One region of the Peribacillus sp. N1 genome, then DNA from elsewhere that is predicted to be linked to it. Evidence: riboswitches for the same ligand, from Rfam matches in the RefSeq annotation. Region 1 holds a riboswitch; each other region holds the start of a gene.
What was found. A riboswitch is a leader RNA that binds a small molecule or an ion and turns the genes downstream of it on or off. The one in region 1 is predicted to bind S-adenosylmethionine.
Positions count from the first base shown of each region.

Region 2: it holds a riboswitch for S-adenosylmethionine, as region 1 does, so the genes downstream of both, mmuP (S-methylmethionine permease) here and ACYP5M_RS19325 (methionine biosynthesis PLP-dependent protein) in region 1, are expected to answer to the same signal.
Region 3: it holds a riboswitch for S-adenosylmethionine, as region 1 does, so the genes downstream of both, ACYP5M_RS13010 (5-methyltetrahydropteroyltriglutamate--homocysteine S-methyltransferase) here and ACYP5M_RS19325 (methionine biosynthesis PLP-dependent protein) in region 1, are expected to answer to the same signal.
Region 4: it holds a riboswitch for S-adenosylmethionine, as region 1 does, so the genes downstream of both, ACYP5M_RS13710 (methionine ABC transporter ATP-binding protein) here and ACYP5M_RS19325 (methionine biosynthesis PLP-dependent protein) in region 1, are expected to answer to the same signal.

Region 1 covers NZ_BAAHZO010000005.1:161,143-168,809, reverse strand. Annotated here, with positions in the region: gene metC (cystathionine beta-lyase) at 1-602, opposite strand, end outside; gene ACYP5M_RS19325 (methionine biosynthesis PLP-dependent protein) at 599-1,711, opposite strand; SAM riboswitch class I at 1,798-1,911, opposite strand; gene fumC (class II fumarate hydratase) at 2,240-3,622, shown strand; gene ACYP5M_RS19315 (hypothetical protein) at 3,728-3,970, shown strand; gene ACYP5M_RS19310 (ABC transporter ATP-binding protein) at 4,018-5,163, opposite strand; gene ACYP5M_RS19305 (PucR family transcriptional regulator) at 5,288-6,172, opposite strand; gene ACYP5M_RS19300 (NAD-dependent epimerase/dehydratase family protein) at 6,353-7,390, shown strand; gene ACYP5M_RS19295 (iron-containing alcohol dehydrogenase family protein) at 7,470-7,667, opposite strand, start outside.
Region 2 covers NZ_BAAHZO010000001.1:1,095,277-1,102,943, forward strand. Annotated here, with positions in the region: gene ACYP5M_RS05140 (asparaginase) at 1-858, opposite strand, end outside; gene ACYP5M_RS05145 (helix-turn-helix domain-containing protein) at 1,088-1,462, shown strand; gene ACYP5M_RS05150 (hypothetical protein) at 1,894-2,061, opposite strand; gene mmuM (homocysteine S-methyltransferase) at 2,293-3,255, opposite strand; gene mmuP (S-methylmethionine permease) at 3,252-4,640, opposite strand; SAM riboswitch class I at 4,724-4,826, opposite strand; gene ACYP5M_RS05165 (flavin reductase family protein) at 5,051-5,659, opposite strand; gene ACYP5M_RS05170 (alpha/beta hydrolase) at 5,677-6,285, opposite strand; gene ACYP5M_RS05175 (ring-cleaving dioxygenase) at 6,285-7,232, opposite strand; gene ACYP5M_RS05180 (ring-cleaving dioxygenase) at 7,257-7,667, opposite strand, start outside.
Region 3 covers NZ_BAAHZO010000003.1:23,695-31,361, reverse strand. Annotated here, with positions in the region: gene ACYP5M_RS13020 (aldehyde dehydrogenase family protein) at 1-563, opposite strand, end outside; gene ACYP5M_RS13015 (LysR family transcriptional regulator) at 679-1,557, shown strand; gene ACYP5M_RS13010 (5-methyltetrahydropteroyltriglutamate--homocysteine S-methyltransferase) at 1,611-2,714, opposite strand; SAM riboswitch class I at 2,798-2,899, opposite strand; gene ACYP5M_RS13005 (formylglycine-generating enzyme family protein) at 3,317-4,261, shown strand; gene ACYP5M_RS13000 (ABC transporter substrate-binding protein) at 4,282-5,286, shown strand; gene ACYP5M_RS12995 (ABC transporter ATP-binding protein) at 5,387-6,163, shown strand; gene ACYP5M_RS12990 (ABC transporter permease) at 6,178-7,005, shown strand; gene ACYP5M_RS12985 (arylsulfatase) at 7,022-7,667, shown strand, end outside.
Region 4 covers NZ_BAAHZO010000003.1:157,635-165,301, forward strand. Annotated here, with positions in the region: gene ACYP5M_RS13700 (MetQ/NlpA family ABC transporter substrate-binding protein) at 977-1,813, opposite strand; gene ACYP5M_RS13705 (methionine ABC transporter permease) at 1,829-2,497, opposite strand; gene ACYP5M_RS13710 (methionine ABC transporter ATP-binding protein) at 2,490-3,524, opposite strand; SAM riboswitch class I at 3,678-3,790, opposite strand; gene ACYP5M_RS13715 (O-acetylhomoserine aminocarboxypropyltransferase/cysteine synthase family protein) at 3,906-5,216, opposite strand; SAM riboswitch class I at 5,316-5,423, opposite strand; gene ACYP5M_RS13720 (thioredoxin family protein) at 5,568-5,876, opposite strand; gene ACYP5M_RS13725 (toprim domain-containing protein) at 5,880-6,245, opposite strand; gene gcvH (glycine cleavage system protein GcvH) at 6,337-6,720, opposite strand; gene ACYP5M_RS13735 (arsenate reductase family protein) at 6,817-7,173, opposite strand; gene ACYP5M_RS13740 (acyl-CoA dehydrogenase family protein) at 7,314-7,667, opposite strand, start outside.

The DNA of each region.
Region 1 (7,667 bases):
AACTTCGTCGCGCTATGAAGGACAACATCAGCGCCCAGATTCAGCGGTTTTTGCAATGCGGGCGTCAAGAATGTATTATCAACAAAACTTAAGGCACCGGCTTTTTTTGCAATATCACATACAGCTTGAATATCGGTCACTTTAAGTAACGGATTTGAAGGCGTTTCAATGTATATGGCCCTGGTATTTGGCTGAACGGCCGCTTTGACGCTTTCAAGGTCCGTCATGTCAACGAAGGTATGCTCAATATTGAAACGGGTCAATACGCTTGTGACCATCCTGAACGTTCCGCCATACACATCTTCGGAAATGACGATATGGTCTCCGGCAGACAATAGCAGGAAGGCTGTTGAAATGGCAGCCATACCTGATGAAAAGGCAAAGCCGTGAGTGCCTTCCTCTAAATCGGCAATGATATCTTCAAGTGCCTCGCGAGTTGGGTTCCCGCTTCTGCTGTAGTCATATTTGCCGAATTGATCGATATCCGATTGATGGAACGTCGATGCATGCTGAATGGGGACGCTCACACCGCCCGTTGCCGGATCGAATTTATGTTGATTATGAAGTAATTTCGTTTCAAAGCTAAAATCATGACCTGTCATCGTAGTGCCTCCCTTTTTACATGTGCGAATGCTTGCTGCAGGTCGCCAATCAAATCATCGCTATCCTCGATGCCAACGGAGAAGCGAAGCAGGCGATTACAAACCCCATTTGCCGTTCTGACTTCAAGCGGTATATCGGCATGTGTTTGTGTGGCAGGATAGGTGATGAAGCTTTCAACCCCTCCAAGGCTTTCTGCAAAGGAAATTAATGAGAGCGATTGTAAAAATGGGTTGACCGCCGCTTCATCAATGATGCGGAAAGAAATCATGCCGCCTCTGCCGGGATACAATACATCAGTGACACAATCATGCTCCGATAAGTAATCTACAAGTATCTTAGCATTCTTTTCATGACGCTCCATCCGCAATGCCAGGGTTTTCATTCCGCGCATCAACAGCCAAGAATCAAATGGGCTCAAGACAGCTCCAGTACCATTATGATGGAAGGCAAGTGCATCACATAATTCAGCGCCGCTAGCAACGATCAGTCCCGCGAGCACATCATTATGACCACCGAGATACTTGGTTGCACTATGAATCACAATATCCGCTCCAAGCACGATGGGTTGTTGAATAAGAGGCGTGTAAAAAGTGTTATCAACGATTAACAATAAATTATATCGTTTGGCCAATGCCGCAACGGCGCTAATGTCCGTTTGCTGCATAAGGGGGTTAGTGGGAGTTTCGATGAAGATGGCTTTCGTGTGAGGAGTGATGGCTTTTTCGATATCCTCCAAACAACAAGTGTTTACATAGTCACACTGCAATCCCCATTTTTTAAAACCTTGTTCTAACAGACGATATGTACCGCCATAAAGATCTTCGCTGACAATCCATGCATCCCCGGATTTAAAAAGGGCAAGAATAGTGGAGATGGCGGCCATTCCTGAACTGCAGGCATAACCTTGGTCTCCTTTTTCCAGATCGGCGATGGATCGCTCCAATAGCTGGCGTGTAGGGTTACCAGTCCTTGTGTAGTCGAATCCCGTCGATTGGCCAATTCCTTCGTGACGAAAAGCTGTTGAAAAGTATACCGGCGGATTGACTGTTCCTGTCGCCGTTTCGCTGCGATTTCCTAATTGAGCAAGATATGTTTCAGATTTGTACATGGTTTTCACTGCTCCTTTGAGTTATATAAAATAAAAAAAAGTCTTCTTTAAGAAGAAGACTTTGATTAAGTAGGGACGAGTCATTCTTCTTATCTTCCAAGTTCACAAACTTGTGGAATTAGCACCTTTTCATTGGTTTGAAACAAATGAAGGTTGCTGAGGTGTCATCGGGCCATTCCCTCTACCTCTCTCGATAAGAGTTTAGATTATTCAATTTCTTTTGAATTTACTATATATACAAAATACTGTCAAGGACATTTTGGGAGTGATAATGCTTTGATGTTCATGACCAGGTCAATTGGAGCCTAGCGGTGTCTACACTTTATGTGTCTAAAAAGAATAATTGAATTTTCATATAAACATGAATGGAACTTGGATTTTTCAGAAAACATGGAAAGGGTCAGCGGGATATTTTTGCTTTAAAATAATAAAGTTTGTACAATGTATGGAGAGAAAGAATAATCCGACATTATTCATTTCATATGCAAAAGGTCTTCAATGAATAGTGCAAACATAGGAGGAGAACACATGGAATACAGAATCGAACGAGATACGATGGGTGAAGTGAAAGTTCCTGCTGATAAATATTGGGGAGCACAAACTGAGAGAAGCCGTAACAATTTCAAAATAGGTAACGAAAAAATGCCGATTGAATTAGTTCGTGCATTTGCATACGTTAAACAAGCTGCGGCAAAGGTGAACTATGATCTTGGTGATCTTTCCGAAGTTAAAAAGAATGCCATCGTCAAGATTTGCGGGGAAATCCTTGAAGGTACGCTTGATGAACATTTCCCGCTTGTAGTTTGGCAAACGGGAAGCGGCACGCAAAGTAATATGAACGTGAACGAAGTGGTCGCTAACAAAGGGAATGAGTGGTTAAAAGAAAATGGTGAATCTGAAACCCTTCACCCGAATGATGATGTTAACAAGGCGCAAAGCTCAAATGATACTTTCCCGACCGCCATGCATATTGCAGCCTTTATGGAAGTCGCTGAAAAATTGGTCCCTGCCATCAAAGCCCTTCGTGATACATTCGATACAAAAGAAAAAGAATTTTGGGATGTAGTGAAAATTGGCCGGACACATCTTCAAGATGCTACTCCATTAACATTAGGACAAGAAATTTCCGGTTGGAAAGCGATGCTCGATAAGGATCTAGCGATGATTGAAGAAAGCAGCCAAAAATTATTGAACCTTGCTCTAGGCGGAACGGCTGTAGGAACCGGAATCAATACAAAAAAAGAATTCCCGGGACTCTCTGCCAAACAAATTGCAGCAGATACAGGATACCCTTTTGTCACATCTGATAATAAGTTCCATGCATTGACTAGCCATAACGAAATCGTCTACGCACACGGTGCTTTGAAAGCATTGGCGGCGGATTTAATGAAAATTGCGAACGATGTCAGATGGCTTGCAAGTGGACCAAGAAGCGGAATCGGCGAAATAGCCATTCCGGAAAACGAACCGGGCAGCTCCATCATGCCAGGTAAAGTCAATCCAACACAAAGTGAAGCGCTTACCATGATTGCAACACAAATCGTTGGTAACGATGCTACAATTGGCTTTGCAGCAAGTCAAGGTAACTTTGAATTGAATGTATTCAAACCAGTCATCATCTATAACTTCCTGCAGACGGTCAAATTATTGACGGAAGGCATTCATTCATTCAACGACAATTGTGCGGTAGGCATCACTGCAAATGAAGATAAAATCAAAGAAAATGTAGAACGTTCCCTTATGTTGGTGACAGCATTGAACCCGCATATCGGTTATGAAAAAGCAGCCAAGATCGCCAAAACGGCATTCAAGGACAACTCTACGTTAAAAGAAGCGGCGTTGAAATTGGAGTTCCTGACGGAAGATGAATTCAAAGCATGGGTCGATCCTGCAAACATGGTTAATAAATAATTAGTAGTGCCCTCCCTCTGGTATTAGGGAGGGTGTTTCCATGTGTTAAAATAATGGAATCTACAAATACTGAAATCATAAGTATCGGGAACAGGAGGAAAAACAATGTCTATATGCCCGCTTTGCAACGGTCTGAGAAAAATTCATGTGAAATGCCCGGAATGCGGCAGTGATCTTGAGGATAAAGGGAAATTCATGGACTACGCGGATGATTACAGTGCTTACATGGATATCGACATACTTAAAGAAAACGACGGATACCCTCAATCCCTTCAAAAAGGCCAATGCCCGCATCTCATGAAATGCCCGGAATGCGGACATGATGAAGTGGTATTGGTCCAGGAATGAATTTGAATAAACGTAAAAAGACCCATTATGAATGGGTCTTTTTACGTTTAATTGGCAGATAACTTCATGCTTTCCTGCATCTGTTCATCTTCTTCAACTAAAATGCGATGTTCAGTCCCTTTATCAAAAAAGTGTGCTTTATTCATGTCGAGGGCAAGATCGATCTTTTCCCCTGCCTGAATAATATTCTTGGCATCGACCCGTGCAACGAAGTCCTGCCCCTCTAATGTGGAGTAGAGCATAATCTCCGCGCCCATGAGTTCGGCTACATCAATTTGGGTCGTGAATGTAGTGTTAGGGGACTTCGTGAAGTAAGCTCCTTCATTATGGAAATCCTCCGGACGGATTCCAAGGATAACATCTTTTCCGGCATATCCTTGATCACGCAGCATTTTCATTTTCAATTCAGGTATTTCAAGCGTTTGTTCGCCTATTTTAATTGTGCCTTCTTTTAATGTTCCGGTAAAGAAGTTCATGGCAGGCGATCCGATAAAGCCGCCGACGAAAACATTTATTGGTTTCTCATAAACGTCCTTTGGAGCACCAACCTGTTGGATGATACCATCTTTCATTACAACAAGGCGTGTCGCCATGGTCATTGCCTCTGTTTGGTCATGCGTGACATATATCGTTGTAGTGTCGAGCCGTTTATGCAATTTTGCAATTTCGGCACGCATTTGAACCCGCAGCTTTGCGTCGAGATTGGATAATGGCTCATCCATCAAGAAAACTTTTGCGTCCCTTACAATTGCACGGCCGAGAGCCACACGCTGGCGCTGACCACCTGAAAGCGCTTTAGGTTTCCTGTTTAGCAGCTCTTCAAGTCCGAGAATCCTTGCCGCTTCATTGACCCTTTGCTTGATTTCCGCTTTTGGCGTTTTCCTGAGCTTTAATCCGAATGCCATATTGTCAAATACGGTCATATGAGGATATAAGGCATAGTTCTGGAAAACCATCGCAATATCACGATCTTTAGGAGGGACATCATTGACTCGCTTGCCGTCTATGTATAAATCCCCTTGGGAAATGTCCTCCAGTCCGGCAATCATCCTTAATGTCGTTGATTTGCCGCAACCGGAAGGTCCCACAAAAACGATGAATTCCTTATCGGCAACACGAAGGTTGAAGTCTTTAACAGCCGTCACCTTTTTATCATAAATCTTGAATATATGATCTAACACTAACTCTGCCATGAAAAATCCCCCTTTTAAACTCCTGATTACTTGTACCAATTAGCTATAGTCTAAGCTATCGGTTTAGAAAAAAGTATGGGCACATTGCACAAAAAAGGATGATATTACCTCTTTGTAATGGAAATTAATCATTCAGAAGAAAAATCAAGTACGCAGTAAGGGCATGACGGAAGTTTCTAATATCGAGACCAGTTCTTTCAGAGAATTTATCGATTCGGTATTGTAAGCTGTTCCGATGTATATAAAGCTGTTTGGCGGCATAGGTGGCATTGGAATTACATTCAATATACGTTTTAACTGTTTTGATAAGCTCAGTATCCTGCTTGGTCTTGCCAAGAATTTGATTGATATACCACTTTGCATTCTTAAAGGATGGATCATTTATTAATGAATGAGGGATGATATCTGCCAAATCAGTCACCTTTAGATCCGGCAGATGCACCTGTGCCAAATCAAAACACCTTTTCTCCTGGGCCCAGTGATGGTGAAGGTCTTGATTTACAGGATGAAAGCGCCCCGTGAACATACGGGTCTTTACATAAAAATCACTCTCAAGCGTGGAAGAAATGGCGATTAGTTCTTTATTTGATAATGGTTCATCCTTGTCCGTTTCAATTAAGACTCCTGCCGTTTCATTTTCCCAGATAATAGCTGCGTCAGATGGAACGAAAGCGAGGAAGGCCTCTTCAAAATCGGAGTTGGAAAAATCAGCATGAGTCAGCTTGAAATGAAGGAATCGAACATTCTCCCAGCTCGTTAAAGGCAATGGTGCATTCGATTCGGATAAAAAATTTTTCCATGATGAGTCTGGATGTGCATTGAGGTTCTTTGGGTTTATGGAAGGAGCAAAAAGCAGTTCCAATAAACGGATTTCCTCGGCTGTGATTTCTGAACGGGGAATGCCAAGTATACTTCTGGATTCTTCGAACCAAACATAATCAGAAATATCATCAGTATCCTTTTTATTGGTAAGAGCGTTCGGGAATTTTTGTTTAAGATTTTCAAGCATCGGTTCCACCTTCTTTCTCTCTTTCCATTTCATTATAGCGAAAAAGAATAAAGTTCAAAAGATTAGGATATTGCCAGTTTTTCCGAAAGGGAAAATCAAAGAAAAGTTGCAAGTATTATTAATGTTTGGAAAGGGTATTGCGTATGCTTTATGGAATATCGTTAAAGAGGAGGAGATCTTATGAACATTTTACTATTGGGCGGTACACGGTTTTTAGGCCGGTATTTAGCAAAAGCTGCGATAGGGAAAGGGCATGATGTCACACTTTTTAATCGTGGAAGCGATCCTTATGTCTTTCCCGAAATAGAACAGTTAAAAGGGGACCGCGACGGGGACCTGGAAATGTTGAAAGGGAGACAGTGGGATGCAGTCATTGACACATCAGGATTTATCCCGCGAACTGTATCGAAATCCTGCAGATTGCTTAATCAAGTTAAACACTATACATATATTTCAAGCATCTCAGTTTACAATGATCCGACCGAGCCAGGAATTGATGAAAATGGAGAAGTTCATACACTAAATGAAGATAAAGCAGAGGAGATCACCCACGGAACTGCTGGACCGATATACGGTGAATATTATGGACCGTTAAAATCATTAAGCGAAAAAGCAGCTGAAAAAGAACTGCCGGGGAAAGTCCTGTCAATTCGTGCCGGGCAAATAGTGGGTCCATATGACTACACTGACCGATTGCCGTACTGGCTTAAAAGGATAGCGGATGGGGGAGAAATTTTAGCTCCTGGACGCCCCGGACGTCCAATCCAAGTTATCGATGCAAGGGACTTGGCCCAATGGATCATACAAATGATAGAAAAAAGCATGACAGGTACGTATAATGCCGTTGGCCCAGATTACACACTGACTATGGAGCAATTACTTGAAGGCTGCAAAAAGGTAACAAGAAGTAATGCTGATTTTACATGGGTATCTGAAAAATTTTTAAAGGACAATAAAGTAGAGCCGTGGGGAGAAATGCCTTTATGGATACCAGAAGAATTCCCTTTACCTGGAGGAAAGGAACCTTTGAATGGGTTTTTGGCTGTCGATAACGATAAAGCCATCAATAATGGACTAACATTCCGTCCCCTATCAGAAACTCTCGAAGATATATGGAATTGGGAAAAGAGCCGTCCGGAATCTGCCGATAGAAAAGCAGGCATTCACAGACAACATGAAAGTGATCTCCTTGGATTATGGAAACAGACAGTAGGTTGAAACATTCTTTTATTATTATTTTTAAATAAACAATGTGAAGGAAATTAAAAAAACGATGGGGTAAAGACCCCATCGTTTTTTAGTTCATGGAGCTGCTTGCATGGTTTGTGAGGATTTCAAGGTTTTCCATGGCCGCTGCCACTTTTTCCTTGTTGATATTAGGGAAAAGGAGATGGATGTCTTCACCTTCTTTGACAGAGTGGGCTGCAATCTGTTGAAGTTCGGCCTTATGTTCAATCGTCAGGCCAATATCAAGCAATGTCATCGGCAGTTTAAG
Region 2 (7,667 bases), on a different contig from region 1:
GACATTCTTGTTCACTTTTCGTCCAACTTCGTAAATATCCATATCTTCCCCTTCTTCTAAACATTGGGTAGTAATGACTACGGATATTCCGCATTGTACTAACTCATTCAATTTTTCTAAAATATTTCTTCCTTGAAAGGGAATACCACCGCTTCCATAACTTTCAATTACGATTCCCCGACATTGATTTTTCAGGAAATCAAAGAATTCAGGCTTAATACCGGGATGCAGCTTAACCAAAGCAACATCAGTACATAGGGAAGCATCTAACTTAGCTTCCTTATTCTTTGGTGAATGAACTGGCTTTAGATACTCAATTTTATCTTTGAATATGGTAGCAATATAAGGATAGTTAATACTTTCAAATGAATCATAGCTTTTCGTTCTCAATTTAATGGCTCTCGTGCCCTGGATGACTCTACCATCAAAAACAACATATACTCCTCCAATATCTTCACAAGCAAACCGAATTGCATCAGAGATATTTCTTTTGGCATCTGTCTTTTTAAAGGCAATTGGGATCTGAGAACCTGTAATGACGATTGGTTTCCCTAAATCTTGTAACATATATGAGAGCGCAGCTGAAGTGTAAGCCATTGTATCTGTTCCATGGGTAATCACAAAGCCATCGTAATCATGGTAGTGCTCATGGATGGATTGTGCCATTTCTGTCCAATCTTCCGGCTGCATATTTGTACTATCAATATTCATCAAAGGCTTACTATCAATCTTGCATAGTAAATCCAATCCCGGTAGGTGACCTAAAATGTCGTCAGCTTTCATCTCTGGAACAAGTCCATTTTTTCCTTCTAACGATGCAATTGTACCACCTGTAGTAATCAACATCAACTTCTTGATTTTTGACTTCAACTTCTCCAATATACTACCCCCTATATAGCCTCCCTGTTTCACAATCATTCTTATCATTTCAGAAAAGGATGTTTCGCTGCAAATGTACATGTTACGCGTACACCACATGTTATTATAGTCATGTTTCATAGTGAAATCAAGCTAAAATTATTCATTACGCGTACACTTATTTCAATTTGATGTTATAATGGATTTATATAAAAGGAGAGTAATAAGAATGATTTTAAATAGATTGACATCATTAAGGAAGGCCAAAAGATGGTCTTTACAATATACCGCTGACAGACTTGGAATCGCCAAGAGTACCTATGCAGGTTATGAATCGGGCCACCGCCGCCCTTCATTAGAAACGATTAATTTATTGGCAGGCCTATATGATACATCCACTGATTACATTCTAGGTCGGGTAGATCATCCAGCTAAAGATATTACCACAGAGTCACCTCAAGTCATGGAATTAACGGATTTACCAAATATGGAGCTAGCCGTTGATGGAATCTCTCTTTCTGAAGAGGAGACGATTCAATTTATCGCTTTTATTAGAGCAAAACGAGAAGTGGAAATAAATCGCGATAAACAAAATGAAACATAGCAGAAATTGGGCTTAAGACTTGTATATGGGGAACGAACCGTACTTCATCAGGTACTTATAATATTCACGATGTACCTGGCATGATTTATATCTAAAACTGTAAAAAATTCCAGGGTTTTAACCAGTTAGGGTAGCCGGTTCCGATTAATTAAGTTCGCCCTTTTTAGACGTTACCCTTAATTATTTCTGGATGACAATGCAGGTTATACTTCCTTCTTAGTGACTTAAGACTAATACTAATGATGCGTGATGCGCCAAGCTGAGAAATTTAAGTTTTATTATTTATATAGAAGAAAGTCGGCTTATTATTTAGCTTACTTCCTTTTCCAACAAGGTATGATAGATATCTGTTCCCCTCCTGATTTATTAGTAATGAAAGAAAAAACCATAGCAAAAGCTCATGGTTTTCCCCCCGTATATACATGAAATATTTAAGGCATCTCGTCTTCTTTTTCCCGATTTTTAAAAGCTTCATGTGTGACAATATCCTCGATTTGTTCATACTGCCGGCTGTGTTCCTTCTCTTCGCTAATTCTATTATTAGGTAAATTTCCCGGATGGCCTTTTTCTTTGTGATTAAAATTTTTACCACGGCTCATACTCATTTCTCTCCTTTCTATTCATTGTTTGTTTAGTTTTCCCAAGCACACAAATATTATGATTTAATTTCTCCTATTCCTGTTTTTGAAGCGGTTTCTTTTTCAGCCTAAGAGATATGATAACTCGAATTTGAATAATGAATTCAAAAAGAACAGGAACCGCCCGATTATGACGCTTCCTGTTCCTTTAGTTAGGGTCTATATCATACATACTTTAAAACAGTACAAGGGCTAGGAGGATACCACCACGGAAGGTCGCCACTTTCTTGAAATGTCTTCAATATGATGTGGTGCCGTTCTGCAGCATCCTCCAATTAAACGCGCCCCTGCATGTTGCCATTCTTCAGATTTCAGGTCGAGCCTGTTACATGATTCTTGCCCATGCCATGTTTTAGTTTCCGGATTATATGTTTCACCTGAATTCGGATAAACAATGATTGGTTTATCCGTGTTTGCACGCAGCACCTGGATGGCTTCCGTGATACTTGAAACTGGCGCACAGTTGATGCCAATTGCTGCAATTTGCTCACTGTCCCCAAACAATCTTGTACACTCCTCGAGTGAAGTACCATCACTTATCGCTTTTTCATTTTTCAATGAAAAGGATAGCCAAGCATACACTTCTGGATAATCCTTCAATAATGAATATAATACTTTTGCTTCTTGCAGGGAAGGAATCGTTTCAAATGCTAAAAGGTCAGCTCCAGCTTCAATCAACGCTGATATTCGTGAGCTATGGAATGCAATTAAAGTTTCATCCGAAACACCATAGTTTCCTACATACTCTGAACCATCTGCAAGATAAGCCCCATAAGGCCCAACAGATGCAGCAACCAATGGCTTAGGCCTAAGCGTTTGATTTTCTTCCTTCCAAAAATCATCTCTTGCTTTTCTTGCGAGTAAAACCGTTTTCCTGATTAGCTCCAAAGCCTCTTTTTCTTGTATTCCGCGGAGGGCGAAACCTTCAACAGTGGCTTGGTAGCTAGCCGTAATCGCACAATCCGCTCCAGCACGAAAATAGTCAGAATGCACTTGATAAATCACTTCTGGATTTTCAAGTAATACACGTGCAGACCAGAGCGGGTCGTCCAAATCACATCCATGCCTCTCTAGCTCTGTAGCTAAAGCTCCGTCTAAAATCATGACTGAATGATCTCGTAAAATAGCGTCAATTGGGTTAGTTTTAATGTTCATGATCTACTCCTCTTTTCTTTATGGTTTTGTGTCAGATAATAACTTCCATAGCAAAACAAAATAAATGGAATGCCACAATATAGTGCAATTCGTTGTGTAGGATCAAATGCAATTCCTATGCAAGAAGCTAGGCATAGCATAAAAGAAACGATTGGTACGAGTGGATATAATGGCGTTCGATAAGCTAAGTCATTTACTGAATTTCCTTCGTTTATATATCGTCTGCGAAATAGAAATTGCGACATGCTAATACTCATCCAAACTACAACAACGGCTAGTCCAGAAATGGATACAAGCACTATGTAAACAGTATCCGGTGCAATAATACTCGAAAACAGGGCTAAGCAGCCGCCCAACATACTGAAAAGGACTGCATTTATCGGAACTCCCCGTTTTGTCAATTTTGCAAATATTGGTGATATAGTTTCCTTATCTGCAAGTGACCAAAGCATTCTGGATGCCGCATACAGTCCTGAGTTTGCAGCAGACAAAATGGCAGTTAATATAACAAAGTTCATAATATCCGCTGCATATGGCACACCAATCCGTTCAAGAACTGCCACAAAGGGGCTTTCTAATACGCTTGCATCCGAAATAGGCAATAATGCGGATAATACAACGATGGTTCCTACAAAAAAGATAATCAATCTCCATAATGTCATACGGATTGCCTTTGGTATCGTTTTTTCTGGATTCACAGTTTCTCCAGCTGCAATTCCAATTAATTCAGTTCCAGAGAATGCGAAATTCACCGCAAGCATCGTCATTATAATGGCAAAAGCACCATTCGGAAATAAACCTTCACTTGTAAAATTGGAGAATAACGGAGCGGATTGTGAATGAATTATTGGAATGAAACCTAGCATTGCCGCTGCTCCCAAAATAATGAAAATCACAATGGCAAATACCTTTATAGACGCAAACCAGAATTCGGATTCAGCGAAAAATTTAACGGTCCACGCATTTAATGCCAAAACCAATATGGCAAATAGTGCACTCCATATCCAGACATTGATTGATGGAAACCATCTCTGCATCAACAATCCTGCAGCCGTGAATTCCGAACCAAGTGCAACTGTCCAAGTTAGCCAATACAACCAGGCTACTGTATACCCTGTCCCAGGACCTATGTATTTAGCTGAGTAGCTATGAAACGCACCTGTCTCGGGCATATGTACTGCCAGTTCCCCTAGACATAGCATGACTAGATAAACCACTAATGCCCCAATCAGATACGAAAGGATGGTGCCAAACGGGCCTGCCTGTTGAATCGTATAACCCGAACTTAAGAATAAACCTGTTCCAATCACCCCGCCAAGCGATAGCATTATTATATGCCGTGCCTGCATTTTCCTTTGAAAATCATGCTTCCTTTTGTTCTCCATTCTTACTCTCCTTTATCTTGCATCCAGAAAAAACGAAAACGCACTCTAAAAAAGAGTGCGTTACTGACAAATAAACACGTACGGTCTTATCTATCAAGGTTTCACCCCCTGGAATTAGCACAGTGTCATTGCAGACCTGTTGCTGAGGTTTCATAGGGCCAGTCCCTCCACCTCTCTGGATAAGAAATTATTTTTTTATAACTTTATCAATCTATGAAAAAATTGTCAAGTTTTGTTTCGGTTTGTAAAGACTTCCTTTAAAATCCAAACGATCAACGCACCTTTGGCATAGATATGAACTTGTTTTTGGAACAGTCGCTTACATTATAGAATTGTAAATAATGCTAACCGGGAATAATTTTTAAAAAATGACGACACCTTAAAAGATGACGCCATTTTTCTTATATTCCTTAAGGTCTTTCAATTTCAAATAATTCTCCTAGTTTTGTATAAGTATGACCCGCTAATCTTGCTACTGGTTTTAGCCGCTTCTGGTCAATTCGGCCATTATGGTAAATCTCCTGCTCTATATGATAGCAGACTATTTTCCCTATCAATAAATCACAACCAGGTTTATTCTTGGAACCTGCCAAAGGTATCGCATGCTCCAATGTGCATTCAAAGCGTACCTTCGCTTCTTGCAATCCTGGTACCGACACCTTATCACTAACAGCCTGAGTGAAATTGGTAAGACCCAATTCACTTTCGTCAGACGGGAGTTCCTTGGCCGTTCGATTTGCATCAGCAACATTGTCTTCATCAGTGATATGAACAACGAATTCACCTGTTTGAATTGCATTTCGGGCCGTGTCCTTAAAAACTCCTTCTTTCCGTTGAACAGAAATGGAAATCATCGGAGGATTGGAACTGACTATGTTAAAAAAACTGAACGGCGCTATATTGATTGTACCGGTTTCGGATTGTGTCGTGACCAGGGCTATTGGTCTCGGTATGATGCTTCCAGTCAAAAACTTATAATTTTCCCGTTCTGTAAGACTTTCAGGATTTACTGAAATCATCTTCATCCCTCTCATTCTTATAAAAAGTTCTTTTGAAACCATGAACTTGCTGCATCAACCTCTGTACGTGTTAACTGATGACCGTAATTTTCCCAGTGAACGTCCACCGCAGCACCCGCTTGCAGTAAAATCCGATTAAGTTCATCAGTTTCTGCTGCGGGGCATATCGGATCGTTTTTACCTGCAGCAATGAATACAGGTATATCCGATAGGGACGGCAAAGCAATCCCGCGTCTAGGCACCATTGGATGATGAAGAATCGCTCCTTTTAATGCCCCTTCGAAATGGAACATCAAACTTGCTGCTATGTTTGCACCATTAGAATAACCTAATGCCACCACTCTGTCACGATCGAAGTCATATTGTCCGGACGCTGATTCCAAGAAGTCATAAAGCTCCTTCGTACGGAAAATCAAATCTTCTTCATCAAAAACTCCTTCAGCCAGCCGGCGGAAATAACGGGGCATTCCGTTTTCAAGTACATTTCCCCGTACGCTGAGTACGGATGATCCCGGTGAAACCATCTCCGATAATGGCAAAAGATCCGTTTCCGTTCCCCCAGTGCCATGTAAAAGCAAAAGCAACGGTGCATCTGGATTACTTCCTTTTTGAAAAATATGCTTCATCATTTATCCTCCTCTAGTACCCTCGGCACTGCCGGCAGTAACGTTTTCTCCATAATTTCCCTTTTTTCTTCAAGCCATGGCGGCAGCATTAATTTACTACCCATCGTTTCCTTCGTTTCATCATGAGCAAAGCCAGGTGGATCTGTGGCAACTTCAAAGAGTATGCCTCCATCTTCCCTGAAATAAATGGCATCGAAGTATTGGCGGTCTTTAAAGGGTGTCACGCCATAGCCATGGTTTGCGATATGTTCCCTCCATTCTTTATGATCTTCATTATCGCTTGCACGCCATGCAAGATGATGAACAGTTCCCACTCCGATTTTCCCATTTGGCAAAACCGTTTTTTTAACATCTATCAAATTTCCGATGTCCGATGTGGATTTGAAGCGAATGAAATCGCCCTCTTCCCCCATCTTTTGCAAACCCATCACTTCCTCTAAAAGTTCCATCGTTTTGATCGGTTTAGACGTCAATAATACAGCACCGCCGAATCCCTTGATTGCCTTATCAGCTGGTACACCGCCGAATGACCACTCGCTATTTTTACCTTCTTTACGCTCAACCAGTTCAAGTTGCAATCCATGTGGGTCCTGAAATCCCAGATAATCCTCGCCGAAGCGTGAGATCTTTTCAAAGTCAATATTAAATTTACCCAAGCGCGTTTCCCAGAAGCCCAATGAACCTTCCGGAATGGCATATGTTGTTATCCCCACTTGTCCGGAGCCAATTGTCCCTCGGTATGCCCCAGGCCAAGGAAAGAAAGTGATGATAGTGCCCGGTGAACCTGATTCATCTCCGAAATATAAATGATAGGTGCCTGGATCATCAAAATTAACGGTTTTCTTCACCATACGCATTCCCAGCACTCCAGCATAAAAATCCAAATTCTCTTGAGGATTGCCTACAATTGCGGTTATATGATGTATTCCTGCATTTTGCTTTTGCATGCCGATTCCTTCCTTTCCCCTTGATTAATTAGTTGATTTTGTATTCAGTGGTTTTAAATTCGATTCAATATCTTTTCTTTTTGATTCTAAAAATGGCGGCAGGGCAAGGTTCTCACCTAGGTGCTGCTCTGCTTCATCAACTGCAAATCCAGGTCCATCAGTAGCTAGTTCAAATAATATTCCATTCGGCTCCCTAAAATAAAGTGAACGAAAATAAAAGCGGTCCACATATCCAGAGTTCACGAATTTTGATTCACTAATTTTTTCTATCCATTTTCTAAGTTCTTCTTCATTATCCACCCGAAAGGCAACATGGTGTACTCCACCCCTCCCCAACCTTTCCCGAGGAATGTCATTCCTTTCTTCAATATGAAGTTCCGCTCCTGTTCCTCCCTCACCTGTCTCATAAACGACAATTGGATTTTGCCCCCTAAT
Region 3 (7,667 bases), on a different contig from region 1:
CCTCCAGCAAATCCAACTTGAACGTCCGGTTTGTGAACGACTGCATTTCCTAATGCAATGGCTGGTGCGATGGTTCTCATTGACAAGTTCATCGGAAAGTTAAACGGAGATATTGAAGAAATAACTCCTAGTGGCAGTCGATGTATATGATTGACTTTATGATCTATAGCTGACGGAACCTCATGCATTTGATATATTTCATCCACCATGTTAGTAGATTCTTCGACTATTTCCATAGTAAGCTGAAATTCAACATTTGCTTTAATAAGCGATCCACCCGTTTCACGGGAAATCATTTCAACGATTTCATTCCGGTTTTCCTGTAGGAATTCACCAACTTTAAGCAGGACCTGACGACGTTTTTCAGCTGATGTTTTTGCCCAACCTTTTTGAGCATTTTTTGCTATTTCAAATGATTCTTCGAGCTGTTTTGATGTAGCCAAGCTCACATTTGAAATCACGGCATTATTGTATGGGTTTAAAATATTATATCTGCGTTGACTTGAGCCTTCCATCCATTCCCCATTGATGAAGCTTTTGTTTAGATCCTTGAATTTCTCCATTTTGAACACCCCTTTATATTGTAAACAAATATATTTTACTGCTGTTTGTATCATATTTAAAATATCTATATAATTAAGTTTATATACGCTTTACATATATATTAGAGGTGCCAAAATGGATATTAGACAATTACGATATTTTCTTATTCTTGCAGAAGAAGGCCAGGTTTCCCGTGCAGCAAAAAAATTGAATATGTCACAGCCGCCATTAAGCCAGCAGCTCCGCCTTATGGAAGAAGAATTAGGGACTACTTTACTTGAGCGAAAAAGGAATGGTAAAAGTATGGAATTGACCGAAGCTGGGAGGGTACTTTACGAGAAGGCTAAGAATATGCTGCAATATTTCGAGGACTCCTTGCTCGAAGTGAAGGAAACGGGTGAGGGAATTAAAGGTACCCTTTCAGTAGGTTCCGTACTTGCCTATATGTCTTATTTACCTGATAAAATTAATGATTTTAAGAAAAAATATCCTTCCGTTTCCTTTAAAATATTCGCAGGAGATCCATATGAAATAAGTAATTATTTGGAGAATCAGGATATTGAACTTGCTATTGTTCATTTACCTGTCGAGATGAAGGGTCTTTCCATTTTGAACATAGGACAAGTGCCGAATGTTTTTGTTGTACCTGAGGATTGGGACAGTTTCACTTCAAAGAGTAGGGTTCATTTAAAGGATATTGAAAATATCCCATTGCTTTTAGTGCATAGGGAAAAAGGACAAGGGATTTACGAAGAAATTATCGAGGAATTTAAAAAGCGGGAAATACAGCCAAATATTTTATGCGAATGCCATGATGTAAATGTTCTGCTCTCTCTGGTTTCAGCTGGAGTTGGGGCGAGTATTGTTCCGAAATCAGCTGTTTCACCTCATATTATAAAAGGAGTGAAAGTGTTGGATATTATCGATTCTTCAATTCAATCGAATATAGCTTTGGTTTTTAGACAAGATCGTTATCTTTCCAAAACGGCAAAACATTTTATTGAGCTGTTTTGAAGAAAAGCTAGGCCTGCCTAATGCCTAGCTTTTACGTTACATTTAAAGATGAATCATTCCCACACTTCTTTTGCTACATCAACGACGAATTTCAGCTTTTCCCATTGCTGTTCTTCGGTTAGCTTGTTGCCGTGATGGGTGGAGGCGAAGCCGCATTGAGGGCTTAAGCATAATTGTTCGAGAGCAACGAAGTGCGAGGCTTCTTTAATGCGTGCCTTAACAGCTTCCTTGTCTTCGATTTCCCCATTTTTTGAAGTGACGACCCCCAGTACAACCTGTGCACCGCCATTTGGAATGTATTCCAATGGTTTGAAATCCCCTGAGCGTTGATCATCATATTCCAAGAAGAATCCATCCACTTTTTCTTTTGCCAATAAAGTTGGAGCGATACGGGCATAGCTTCCTTCAAACGCCCAAGTCGACTGATAGTTTCCGCGACATAGGTGGGTAGTGACGACAAGGTCTTCTGGTTTGCCTTCCAATGCTCCATTAATGACACGAAGTGCAAGATCAATTAACTGTTCCCTCGTATATTTTCCATCTTTGAACTGGAAATCTGGAGCTGAAAGTCTGGCAATATATACATCATCCAATTGAAGATAACGCACACCTGCTTCATAAAAGGCTTTCAAAGCATGCTGATACGCCTTGATGATATCATTTGCATAATCTTCAATATCAGGGTAGATGTCTTCATTATGAATACCTGCAGCAAATAACTGATTCGGACTGGGAATCGTTTGCTTAGCAACGGCACGACCGTTCACGATTTTGTTCAATTCAATGAAATCACTAATGAAGGGATGTTCAGGATTGAATGAAACCTTCCCGGTATTGCGAACGTTATATCTCTCTGTTTCCACACCATCGAATGTGAGACCTTTTTCAGTCACATATCCCTCGATGCCATTTAAATGTTCGAGGAAGTCAAAGTGCCACCATGTTCGTCTGAACTCGCCGTCCGTAACAGCCTCTAATCCAACTTCAATTTGTTTATCGACAATCCGTTTGATTTCTTCGGTTTCAATTTCACGAAGGCGCTCTGCTGAAAGGGTACCCTCCCTAAATTGCTTTCTGGCAATATGTAAACGTTCCGGTCTTAATAAACTTCCGACGTGATCGGCCCTGAATGGTGCTTTCGTTAATGTGATTGACATGTTGCATTCCTTCTTTCCTTTTAAAAATAAAAAACCTCTTCTTAAAAAATAAGAAGAGGTTTTGGCAACAAAGCTATATACTCTTCTTATCTTCAAGTTTTTACACTTCTGGAATTAGCACAGTACATGAATAGTCTGTTGCTGAGGCATCAAAGGGCCAGTCCCTCCACCTCTCTGGATAAGAGTTGTCTATTAAATTAACTATGACTATACAGGTAGTTTTTATAAAGGTCAAGCGCTGGAGGTTGAATATTTAGAATATACCGTTTATTACTCGGTTCCTGGCATGATCATTTTCTGTATTCGGCTTTTTATACCACTTTTTAGATCAGGTTTAGACGTGGTTTTTTAAAATAACGATTAGTAGGGAAGACTGAAAAAAACAAATAAAATAATTAAACCTACTTGATTAATGAGTATTTATGTTTTATTGTTAAATTGCATAAAGAAAAGAGAATAAAATTGGATTATCCAATTGGTCAACCAAAGGATACTGAATTGTTGTTCATTACAACATTTCTGTGTCCTTTTTTGTTCGGAAAAAATTGTGATAATACAGGCATAAGCAGTGCCTAGGAGAAGATTCATTGGAGAGTGGAAACATGAAAACAACAAATATGAAATCATGCTGTACTGTATTAAAAAGACGGAATTTTCTTTCAATTGAAACTGACCTTGATTCGATCCCGACAAACAAAAACGATTTCTATAATATGTCTTTGATACAAGCAGGTGAATTTTTACTAGGATCAAGTGATGAAGATAGTTCAAGAGAAGATGGTGAATATCCACCACGAACAGTAAAGATTGAGTCCTTTTACATGGACCGATACGCCGTAACAAATGAACAATTCTATTGTTTTATAAAGGATACCGGTTATGTAACAGATGCGGAGAAATATGGATGGTCTTTTGTTTTTAACTTGTTTGTCAACAAACGAATGGAACGGGATATGGTGGGGGCAGCCGAAAAAACACCTTGGTGGATAGCTGTTCGAAATGCTTGCTGGAAGCATCCGGAAGGGACGGATTCCTCAATCGTGAATCGCTTTCACCATCCGGTCGTCCATGTGTCATGGAATGATGCCAAAGCGTTTTGTAGATGGGCTGGAAAAAGACTTCCGACAGAAGCGGAATGGGAATATGCTGCTGCCAGTGGAGTGGTAAATCGTAAATATCCTTGGGGGGATGAGTTGCACCAAGGGGGAAAGCATCACTGTAATATTTGGCAAGGCAATTTTCCAAACGAAAATTTGGGAGAAGACGGATTTTTAGGAACGGCTCCTGTTGATACATTTGAACCGAATGATTTTGGCCTTTATAACATGTCGGGGAATGTGTGGGAATGGTGCGAGGATACATTTTCAATTCAACATGGAAGTGAAGTCCTCGATCCCGATCCTTTTGCAAAACTGATAAAAGGCGGATCCTATCTATGCCATCGATCATATTGTAATCGTTATAGGATTTCAGCCCGTACTTATAATATGATTGACAGCTCTACAGGGCATATGGGTTTTAGATGTGTTGCCAACTTAAAAAAATAAGTGCCATAGGGGATATGAACATGAAAAATTTGAGGTCTTTATTGGTTGTTATTTCGATGTTAAACATTTTATTTATCGCTGGATGTTCCTCATCTCCTTCAGAAGATGCTGGTGCACCTAACAGTGACGTTATAAGGATGGCTATTGATACTGCAGCAGGTGGTTCACTTCAATTCAGGGCGGCAGAGATACAGGGATACTTCTCAAATTACGGCGTAGAAGCAAAGCTTACCAATTTTGCCATGGGAATTGACACGGTTAATGCTGTATTAACAGAACAAGCTGATACTGGAATAGCTGCAGATTACGCCTTGTTAAACTCGTTAGGTAAAGGGGATATGGTGATTTTAGGAACACTTACAAGAGGGAAAGAGGATTCCTCCAAGGAAACCCAGCTACTTGTTAAAGGGGATATTGAATCGGCAAGTGATTTAAAAGGGAAAAAGTTAGGAGTTTCAAAAGGAACTGTCTATGAATATGTGTGGGCTAAATACTTAGAAGCTAATAAAATCAATGAAAAAGATATCACATATGTTCCATACAGTACGCCTGACGAAGCGATTATTGGAATGAAAAAAGGCGATATTGATGCTGTTTGGGTTAGTGGTGCACTTACAGATACATTTAAGGAAATTGATGAAGTAAATCAACTTGATAATTTGGTTGGTGCAGGAGTGACGATTGATAGCTACCTTCTTGCAAAAAGATCATTTGTTGAAAAAAATCCAAAATCTCTTGAACATGCATTGAAAGCCTTATCTGAAGGAGTTGACTATGTGGATGGCCATAAAGGGGAAACTGCAAAACTGGCATTCGAACAGCTGAAAATACCAGAAGAAGATGCACTTAAGGATCTAGAAAGAACAAATTATGTTTTAGGATTTACAAAGGAAGATGCCGTTCACCTCGAGGATATGAGAGTATGGCTTGAAGAAAAAGGAATATTACAAGATTCGTATGAATTGAAAGAAAAATTAGCTCTTGAGCCATTAAAAAAAGCATTGCCTGAATCCGTCACTTACTAGAAAAATGCAGCCATATCTGTCGTTGATATTCTCGTTTATGACATGGTTCAGGATGTGCTGCATCAAAGTTTTTTCTGTCAATTAAAAGGAGTGAAGTGATATGAGTACAGTAATTGACGAAGTAATGAAGTCACCTATTGCGATTTCAATTTCCGATTTATCGAAATCCTTCAATGAAAATAGTCATTACGTCCTTGAGAATATAGATTTGACGATAAAAAGCGGTGAGTTCTTTATCTTACTTGGGCCAAGCGGATGCGGAAAGTCCACTTTATTGAGCATGATTGCTGGATTCATTGAAAAAACTTCCGGGAAACTTATCGTGGACCGAGAGGAGGTAAACAATACCGGAAGCAATCGAGGTGTTGTTTTCCAACAAGCAGATGCAGCTCTATTTCCATGGCTGACTGTTAAGGAAAATGTCGAATTCGGATTGAAAATGAAGAAAACACCTAAATCGAATCGTGAAGAGAAATCTTCTTATTTCATTGAACTTGTTGGCTTAAAGGGTCATGAAGGGAAGTTCCCTAAAGAGCTTTCTGGAGGGATGAAACAGCGCGTGCAATTAGCAAGGGTATTAGCTAATGATCCTGACATCTTATTAATGGATGAACCTTTCGGGGCACTCGATGCAATGACCCGAAGAACGATGCAAAAAGAATTGATTCGAATTTGGAAAGAAACAAATAAAACGGTCATCTTTGTAACACATGATATTCAGGAAGCATTATTACTAGGTAATCGCATTGGTGTCATGTCTGTTGGTCCATCCTCCCGAATTACGGATATATATGATATTCCCTTGCCATATCCAAGAATGTTCACCGATAAAGAATTCAATCTTTTTTATCAAAACATTCAAGCACATTTTGATTGATAGGAGATAAAAACATGAGTGTATTGGGACAGGAAATCATAAAAAAAGAGGCATCTCAACCTTGGAAAAAGAAGAAGGTTCCTGCCTTCTTTAAGAAATTAGTGAAAAGTGGAATGAGCGCCTGGGCTATCGTTCTTTTGATTTGGAGCATGGCTGCAAGCTTCTCTGACCCTCAATTTTTACCGAGTCCCCTAGCCGTTTGGCAAGGTGCCATCGATCTTAGTAAGGATGGTTCCCTGTTTTTATATATGTGGGTAAGTTTTTTAAGGGTCATTACAGGTTGGACGTTAGGTAATATCGTGGCAATCCCGATTGGGTTATTAGTAGGGCGCGTTCAGGTTATCCGAGCACTATTTGACCCCATAATCAATTTTGTTCGCTTTATCCCCCCCCTGGCATTTATTACGTTATTCATGCTTTGGTTTGGAATTGGTGAGCAATCGAAAATCTTTCTGATTATGTATGCAACTTTCTTTATTGTCGTAATCAATACAATGACTGGTGTATTGGCGATAGAAGAAGATAAACTTCGTTCAGCGAGAAGTATGGGGGCATCGGAATTACAAATCATGTTCCATGTCATTATACCTGCGTCCCTCCCATATATCTTCACTGGAGCAAAATTGGCGATGGGATCCTCATTTATGGCCATTGTTGGTGCAGAGATGGTTGCGGCAAATGAAGGAATCGGGTACATGATCTGGAATGCACGATTGTACTTTAAAACGGATTGGATTTTCGTTGGTCTAGTCATACTTGGCTTGATGGGATTCATTATGGACCGAGTGTTTACCCAATTTGGAAAAATCGTATTGAAGAGATATGACGTTGTAAAAAAATAAGGGATGAGGTATGAAAATGAGTACGTATCAAGATGAAACATTTCTAGGTAAAATAGCTAAAACAGTAGAAGAATCGACTCCATGGTGGCCTGATACTTCAAAGACCTCAGATAAGAAACCAAACGTTGTGGTCATTCTCTTGGATGATCTTGGATTTTCGCAATTAGGATGCTATGGGTCTTCTATTTCAACACCCAATATTGATCGTTTGGCTTCCGAAGGGCTTGTCTATAACAACTTTCATACAACCGCGATTTGCTCTCCGACCAGGGCGGCCTTATTAACAGGAAGGAATCCCCATTCTGCAGGTGTATCCTTTGTAGCTGAATATGATAGCGGCTTTCCGCACAGCCGTGGGAAGGTTAGAAAAGATAGTGCCTTACTAAGTGAAGTGCTTGTGGAAAACGGTTATAACACATTTGCCGTGGGGAAATGGCATCTAACTCCCGGAAAAGAGCATACGAATACGGGCCCCTTCGATAACTGGCCGCTCGGACGGGGATTCGAAAGATTTTATGGTTTTTTACCAGGAGCTACGAATCAATGGAACCCGGATTTAGTGGAAGACAACCATCGGATCCGCCAACCCAAAAAGGCAGAGGATGGATACCATATTACAGAGGATTTAACGGAGAAAGCAATCTCGTATATTAAAGATCAAA
Region 4 (7,667 bases), on a different contig from region 1:
TACAGACCGATCTTTTAAAGAATTCTTTTATATGCTTAGCCGTGAATTTTGCGTTGTAGGTCCTGGACCATTTTGTTGCACTTTACATGTTCCCTATCCCGTTCTTTCTCAACCTCGATACGGAGGTCTAAGTTTCTACTGTACTCACTGTAGCCAATCCCATGTGAAGACTGCATCGCCTTTTCCATTTCGCTTGTTACATTTAAATCCAGAGTATTGATAGTGAACCATCCTTTCAAATTTGTGTATCATTTTATTACCTGCATTATCTCTATACCCTTTCCTTTCCTGATTAAACATGAAATGAATTAAATTAAGCCGCAGACTAAAACAAACTGGATCATCAATGAGTTTGTACAGTTTTTTAGGTTTTTAGGTTTCAAAATTTGAACGTTACTTTCCACTTCAGGCACTAGCTTTCCGCGGGCGGTCCGGAAGCCTCCTCGGTGCTTTTGCGCCTGCGGGGTCTCCCTTGACTCGCTTTTCCCGCAGGAGTCTCGTACCTTCCGTTCCAATCCACTAAGTCTAAACAATCAGATAGAATCACTTTCACCTAATGTTTTCAAAATGAAGTGCCTCACTTCTCTAAGTCCGAAAAAATTACGAGCGACGCATTATGTAAAAGCTGAACGGACAAACCAGCTCGCTTATTCATTTATGCGTCAGAAGACCGTAACGGATTTGTGATGGGACGATAGTAACACCCGGAAATACTCGTATTAAGAGCCTCTGATTGAACAAGTGATTAAGAAAGCTGGAAAACCTGAAGCTTTTGACGCAGATTCCGCAACCATGGCTATGTGTAATATGAGCGTTTTGGTTGTTATCTCTGTCCATCGGCACTCAACAACAAATAAAGAGGGCTATTATCGGTTCAAATCCAAAATAAAAACAAAAAGGTTTCGGAATGAGACCATTCCGAAACCTTTTTGTTTTTAAACTGCGACCTGAGTTAAATCAGGTCGCCATTCTTGAATTATTTATCCGCCGGTACAACTGCACCTTTGTATTCTTTAAGAATGAAATCTTGAATTTCTTTAGAATGCAATACTTCTACAAGCGCTTTTATTGCTTCTTTATTTTCGTCACCTTTGTTTACGGCAATGACATTCACATATGGAGATTCCGAATCTTCAATCGCAATCGAATCTTCAAGCGGATTCAAACCGGCGTCAATTGCATAGTTGGAGTTGATCAAGACTGCATCGCCTTCGCCACTCTCATAAATTTTAGGAAGCAGGGCCGCTTCATAATCAGCATCGAATTTAAGGTTTTTCTTATTTTCAACGATGTCTTTAGTTGTAGCCGTCGTTTTATCGACGCCTTCTTTCAAAGTGATCAGGCCATTCTTTTCCAAAAGGGATAAAGCGCGCCCATGATCAGCAACAGAGCTGCTCATAATAATTGTTGCGCCTTCCGGAAGTTTATCAATGCTTTTATATTTTTGTGAATATAGAGCAATCGGCTCGATATGGATTCCGCCAGCATTAACGAAGTCATATCCATTTTCTTTAATTTGCCCCTCTAAATATGGAATATGTTGAAAGTAGTTAGCATCCAATTCCTTATCATTCAACGCCTTATTCGGTAAAACATAGTCCTGGAAAGTTTCGATTTCCAATTCGATTCCTTTTTCTTTAAGAAGCGGCTTAGCTTCCTCAAGGATTTCAGCATGAGGAACATTGGATGCCCCTACAACTATTTTCTTCGATTCTTTCTCCGTATCACTGCCGCTTTTATCCTTTTCACTTCCACAAGCAGCCAAAGCGATAGACAACACTAAAATTAATGCAAATCCTAAAAACTTTTTCATCCTATTCATCTCCCTTTATCTTTTGTCCAATTTAGATGTAATCACATCTCCAATAATTTGAATTATGAAGACGATAATTAGAATAACGATGGTCGCCACTAGTGTAACGTCATTTTGATTTCTTTGATAGCCGTCCAAATAGGCTAGATTACCAAGCCCGCCTGCGCCGATGACCCCGGCCATTGCGGTATATCCAACCAATGCAATCGATGTTACCGTAATCCCGGAAATAAGGGCAGGCATTGACTCTGGAAGAAGGACCTTCCAAATGATCGTGCTCGTTTTTGCTCCCATCGATTTAGCAGCTTCAATTACACCTTTATCGATTTCACGAAGGCCGATTTCTACCATACGCGCATAAAATGGTGCCGCACCGATAATAAGTGCCGGCAGTGCAGCGTTCTCTCCGATCATGGAACCGACTAGCGCTTTAGTGAAAGGAATGAGCAGCACGATCAAAATAAGAAATGGAATGGAACGGAAAATATTGACGACAGCACTCATGATCCCGTTGACTGCCCGGTTTTCCCACATATTACCCTTCCCTGTCAGGAACAGGATCAATCCTAATATTATGCCTATAAAAAAGGTTGCCACTACAGAGACGCTTGTCATGTAAAGCGTTTCCCTCGTAGCTTCAATAATGTCTTCCCAATCAACATTCGGCAATAATTCTTCAAGCATGAGTAATCACCTCCACGCCTACCTGCTGTGCTTTAATGAATTCGATTGCGCGGAGCATTTCATCCTCAGTGCCATCAAGATGGATAAACAATGTTCCATATGAACCGCTTCTTGTTTGGGATATCTTACCTTGAACGATATTGACATCCAACTCGAAGTTACGTACAAGCTTGGTGATCAACGGGCTTTCGGCATGATCGCCTACAAAGGTCAATTGAATCACTTTGCCTGCAGGATAGCGTTCGAGCAAATGGTCCATCGTTTCTTTCGTTTCTTCCGGTTCCGTTACCTGTTGCACGAAACGCTTCGTCATTTGTTCTTTAGGGTTCTTGAAAACATCCAGGACAGGTCCCTGTTCAACAACTTGCCCACTTTCCATCACGGCGACGCGATGGCAGATTTTGCGGATCACATGCATTTCATGTGTTATCAAGACGATCGTCAACCCCAAACGCTGATTGATGTCAACAAGCAATTCGAGTATGGAGTCGGTAGTCTGCGGATCCAAGGCAGAAGTCGCTTCATCACACAGCAGCACTTTAGGGTCATTTGCCAGAGCCCTGGCTATTCCCACCCTTTGCTTTTGCCCTCCGCTTAATTGTGATGGATAGGCCTTTTCCCTGCCTTCCAATCCTACTAACTTGATCAATTCGTTCACACGCTTGGTTCGCTCAGGTTTAGAAACTCCTGCAATTTCCAATGGGAAAGATATATTCTCCTGAACGGTCCTCGACCATAATAAATTGAAATGTTGGAAAATCATGCTGATTTCTTGACGGGCCTTGCGGAGCTGAGCCCCTTTAATTTTTGAAATTTCCTTCTCAGCAACTACAACAGATCCCTCTGTTGGTGTTTCCAATCCATTGAGCATTCTGATCAAAGTACTTTTCCCCGCTCCACTGTAACCGATGATACCGAAAATCTCGCCTTTATTTATTTCAACATTCACATTATTTACAGCCTTGATTGTCTCACTGTTTCCTTTTCCTATTCGGAACAGCTTACTGACTTTCGTCAATGTAATCATTAACCCTCACCTCTTTTATCCAATAAAACCTATGAACTTAGTTGATTTCTCTACATTATTAGTCTGTTTCTCATATCATGTAAAAGTTTACCCAATTAAAACAGAAAAAACCTTTCTGCATGAGCAGAAAGGCAGGTGAAGAAACAGGCCTTCCTCTCATCTTCCAAAGTGATTAAACTTTGTGTGAATTGGCACCTTTCCAAGGAAATCTCCTTGTCGGTTGCCGGGTTTCATCGGGCACATCCCTCCACCTCTCTTGATAAGAGCTAATATATAGAATATTTGTACATCATTAAGTTCTTTAGTATGGAGAAATTTTATCATAGATAAAAAAGGAGCGCAATGTATAATATTTCTAGTACAAGCATACAGAAACTTTACTTAAACCGTTTTGGATGTCAAGGAGACTATATTCGTCGCTTTTTCAATTGCCTGCTCCAAATCTTCTATTAAATCCTCTACATTTTCAATCCCAATCGATAAACGGACTTGGTCGGCACTCACACCCGCTTTCGCAAGACCTGCCTCATTCAATTGTTGATGGGTCGTACTGGCTGGGTGGATGATCAAGCTCTTCGCATCCCCAACATTCGCTACATGGGACCATAATTCCACCGAATTGATAAGTTTTGCCCCAGCTTCTCGATTACCTTGTATCCCAAAAGTCACAACAGATCCAGCTCCCTTTGGCAAATATTTTTCCGCAAGGGCTTTATCGGGATGATCCTCATCACCAGGATGTGAAACCCAAGTCACCGCAGGATGGTTTTTTAAATATTTAATGACAGACTTGGTGTTTGATAGATGCTCTTTCATCCTTACATGCAGCGTTTCAAGTCCCAGCGTAAACTGGAATGCACTTTGGGCACTTAGCGCAGGTCCTAAATCACGGAGTAACTGGACTCGGGCTTTCGTTATGAATGCGGCAGGTCCAACTGCCTCGGCGTATACCAGATTGTCGTAACTTGGGTCAGGCTCTGTGAAGCCAGGGTAATTTGGCGAGTTCCAATCGAATTTCCCTCCATCCACGATGACACCGCCAAGCGTAGTTCCATTTCCCAGAAGCCATTTTGTAGCGGAATGGATGACAATATCCGCTCCAAAATCAATTGGTCTGCATAGATACGGTGTCGCAAAGGTATTATCAATGATTAAAGGTATTCCGGCATCATGGGCGATTTTCGCTACCGCTTCAATATCAAGCACCCTCAAACTTGGATTTCCGATGGTTTCAGCAAAAATGGCTTTAGTTCTTGGCGTAATCGCCCTTTTGAAATTTTCAGGGTCATCAGGAGAAACGAACTTCACTTTAATCCCGTATTTAGGAAGAGTATTTTCAAAAAGGTTATACGTACCGCCATATAATGTAGATGCTGAAACAATCTCATCCCCTGCAGCGGCAATATTCAGGATTGAAAGTGAGATGGCAGCCATTCCGCTTGCTGTTGCCAATCCGCCGATTCCGCCTTCCAATAAGGCCATTCTTTCCTCAAAAACGCTGATCGTGGGATTATGGAGTCGTGAATATATATAGCCATTCTCCTTTAGGCCAAATAAATTCGCTGCATGGTCGGTGTCCTTGAACAAGTATGCATTGCTTTGGTAGATAGGAACTGCACGTGCACCTGTTTCATCAGCTTGCAGACCGCCATGAACACTCAATGTTTCGAAACGCAATTTTTTCCCTGACATATGATTTCACCTTTTTCTATGGATTTAGTTGGAATTATATGATGTCTGGCCTTTTATAAACAAAAAAACCACTTCAATAAGAAGAGGTTTCAAGAATACACCTCATCTACCAGAGCCAACACTCTGCTGGAATTAGCACCGTATATAAAAATTTATACCGGTTGCCGGGCTTCGTCGGGCCAGTCCCTCCGCCACTCTTGATAAGAACTATTAAATTCTGCTGTTACTTAATTCAAAATATAGCATTTTAGATTAAATCAGTCAATGAATTGTTAGAATATTCTTTGTTTAATTTCATCTAACATTCATATGTCCGCAACAAAGAAACCAACCACGGTTCCGATTGGTTTCTTAGCTGATTTCCTTAAGCAATCCGTACAAATAAGGAACGGATTGAAAGGCATATATTTTTTTGTGCAGCCGTCCTTCTTTGAAAAACAATAAACATGGAACACTTTCAATTTCATATGATTCGGCAATTGCTTGGACATAATTCATATTCATTTTGCCTGCCTTCAATTCCGGGAATAGCTCCAAGGATATCGTCAGCATCTTGGAGGCAACCTGACAAGTGCCGCATAAAGGGGTATATAAATATAAGCAAAAGGTTTCCCCATGTTCAACAGCAAGCTTACACTCTTCTTCTTTCCATTCCTGCATCAATTAGTCGTTCACCCTTTGACTTAAAAATTTCATTTTCACATTCATATTGGCAGATAGAAGCACAGTTGCGATATGATGTTCGGGTGAGCTTTCCACTTCTTTGTACATTTTATTAATATACAGGTGGTTCGCCTCAGGCATTTCCCTTCGGAACTGCTTCCGCAGCTTTTCTCCTGATTCATCTGCGTCAAAAAGGAGATAAACATCACGGTCCATCAATTCATCCACTAATTCATCCAGCTTAGTTAATGATATGGTCCCATTCGTACATCTTATTTCCACATCTTCATTTAAAACGGAGGCAACTTTTCTTCTATCGGAACTGCCTTCTACAATGATCACTTTATCGAATTCGCCCCACTCCATGTCATCACTCCATCTCACGAATTATGTGTGCAACTGCCACGGTACAAAATGAAAAAGAGAGCAGGCCTTTTCAGTCCCCCCTCTCCTTTTTTTAACCGTTGATTAAACTCTCATACTCTTCAGCGCTCATCAGGCTTTCAATATCACTGCTATTAGATGGTTCAAGCACAACCATCCATGCCTTTTCATAAGGAGACTCATTTACATATTCAGGGTTGTCACTTAAATCTTCGTTTACTTCAACAACCTTGCCACTGATAGGTGCATAAAGCTCAGAAACGGTCTTAACGGATTCAACACTTCCGAATGGTTCGTTCGCTTTCAATTCATCGCCGATTTCCGGAAGCTCAACGAATACGATGTCCCCAAGCTCGGACTGTGCGAAAGCTGTAATTCCAATGCGCACTGTTCCATCTTCCGTTTTGACCCATTCATGTTCTTTTGTGTAACGAAGTTCTTTTGGTGTTGTTGTCATTATTAACCCTCCATATGTACATCTTATTTTATCTATTCCATTATAAGGTAGATTGTTTGTTTAAGTAAGGAATTAACCAAATATTTCGAGAAATTTTCAGTTCCAAACCTGTTCGAATTGCTCCTCTTTGAAACCTACCGTCACTTTGGTGCCATCCGTAACAATCGGCCTTTTCAGAAGCATGCCATCTGTGGACAATATATCAAGCATCTCTGCTTCAGAAGCTTCTTTCAGCTTATCCTTTAAGCCAAGCTCCCGATATTTTTGACCGCTAGTATTGAAAAACTTCTTCAACTCCAAATTGCTGATTTTATATAGTTGTTCTATTTCTGTTCGCGAAGGCGGATTTTCCGCTATATGGATTGCTTCATACTGCAGTTCATGATTATCAAGCCACTTCTTCGCGTTACGGCATGTGCCGCATTTTGGGTACCAATATAATGTTAAGCCCATCATTTCACCACCTATCAATAGAATACCCGTTTTCATCACGCAATACAACGAATTGTCTTTTGATTTTCCAATGCGATTTCATCAAAGGAAATAAGGGAATGCCTTCTCGGGCATTCCCTTTACTGACTTTGATTCATTTCTTAAAGAGCATATTTTTCAGCTTCGATTACCTTGACGGAAGCTTCACGTTTTTTCGCAATGACATTGATCGGATTATGCCTTGTCAGCTTACGGAGCGACGCAAGCATGATGCGAAGAGTATCGCCTGTTTCCACTGCGATTAACGTTTCCTTTGCGTGCTGTTCTATTTCATTGAAAGCTTCCTGAACGAAGATTTCTGTGTAAAGCACTTTTTGTTTGTTCTTCTCCAAACCTGTAGCTGCTATTGCTTTTTCCGTACGCAATACCACGGATTCCGCTGCATAGGCAAGGGATGCGATATCAGCAATGTTGGAGAGGATTTCTTGTTCTTGATCAAGAGTTTTGCCGTATTT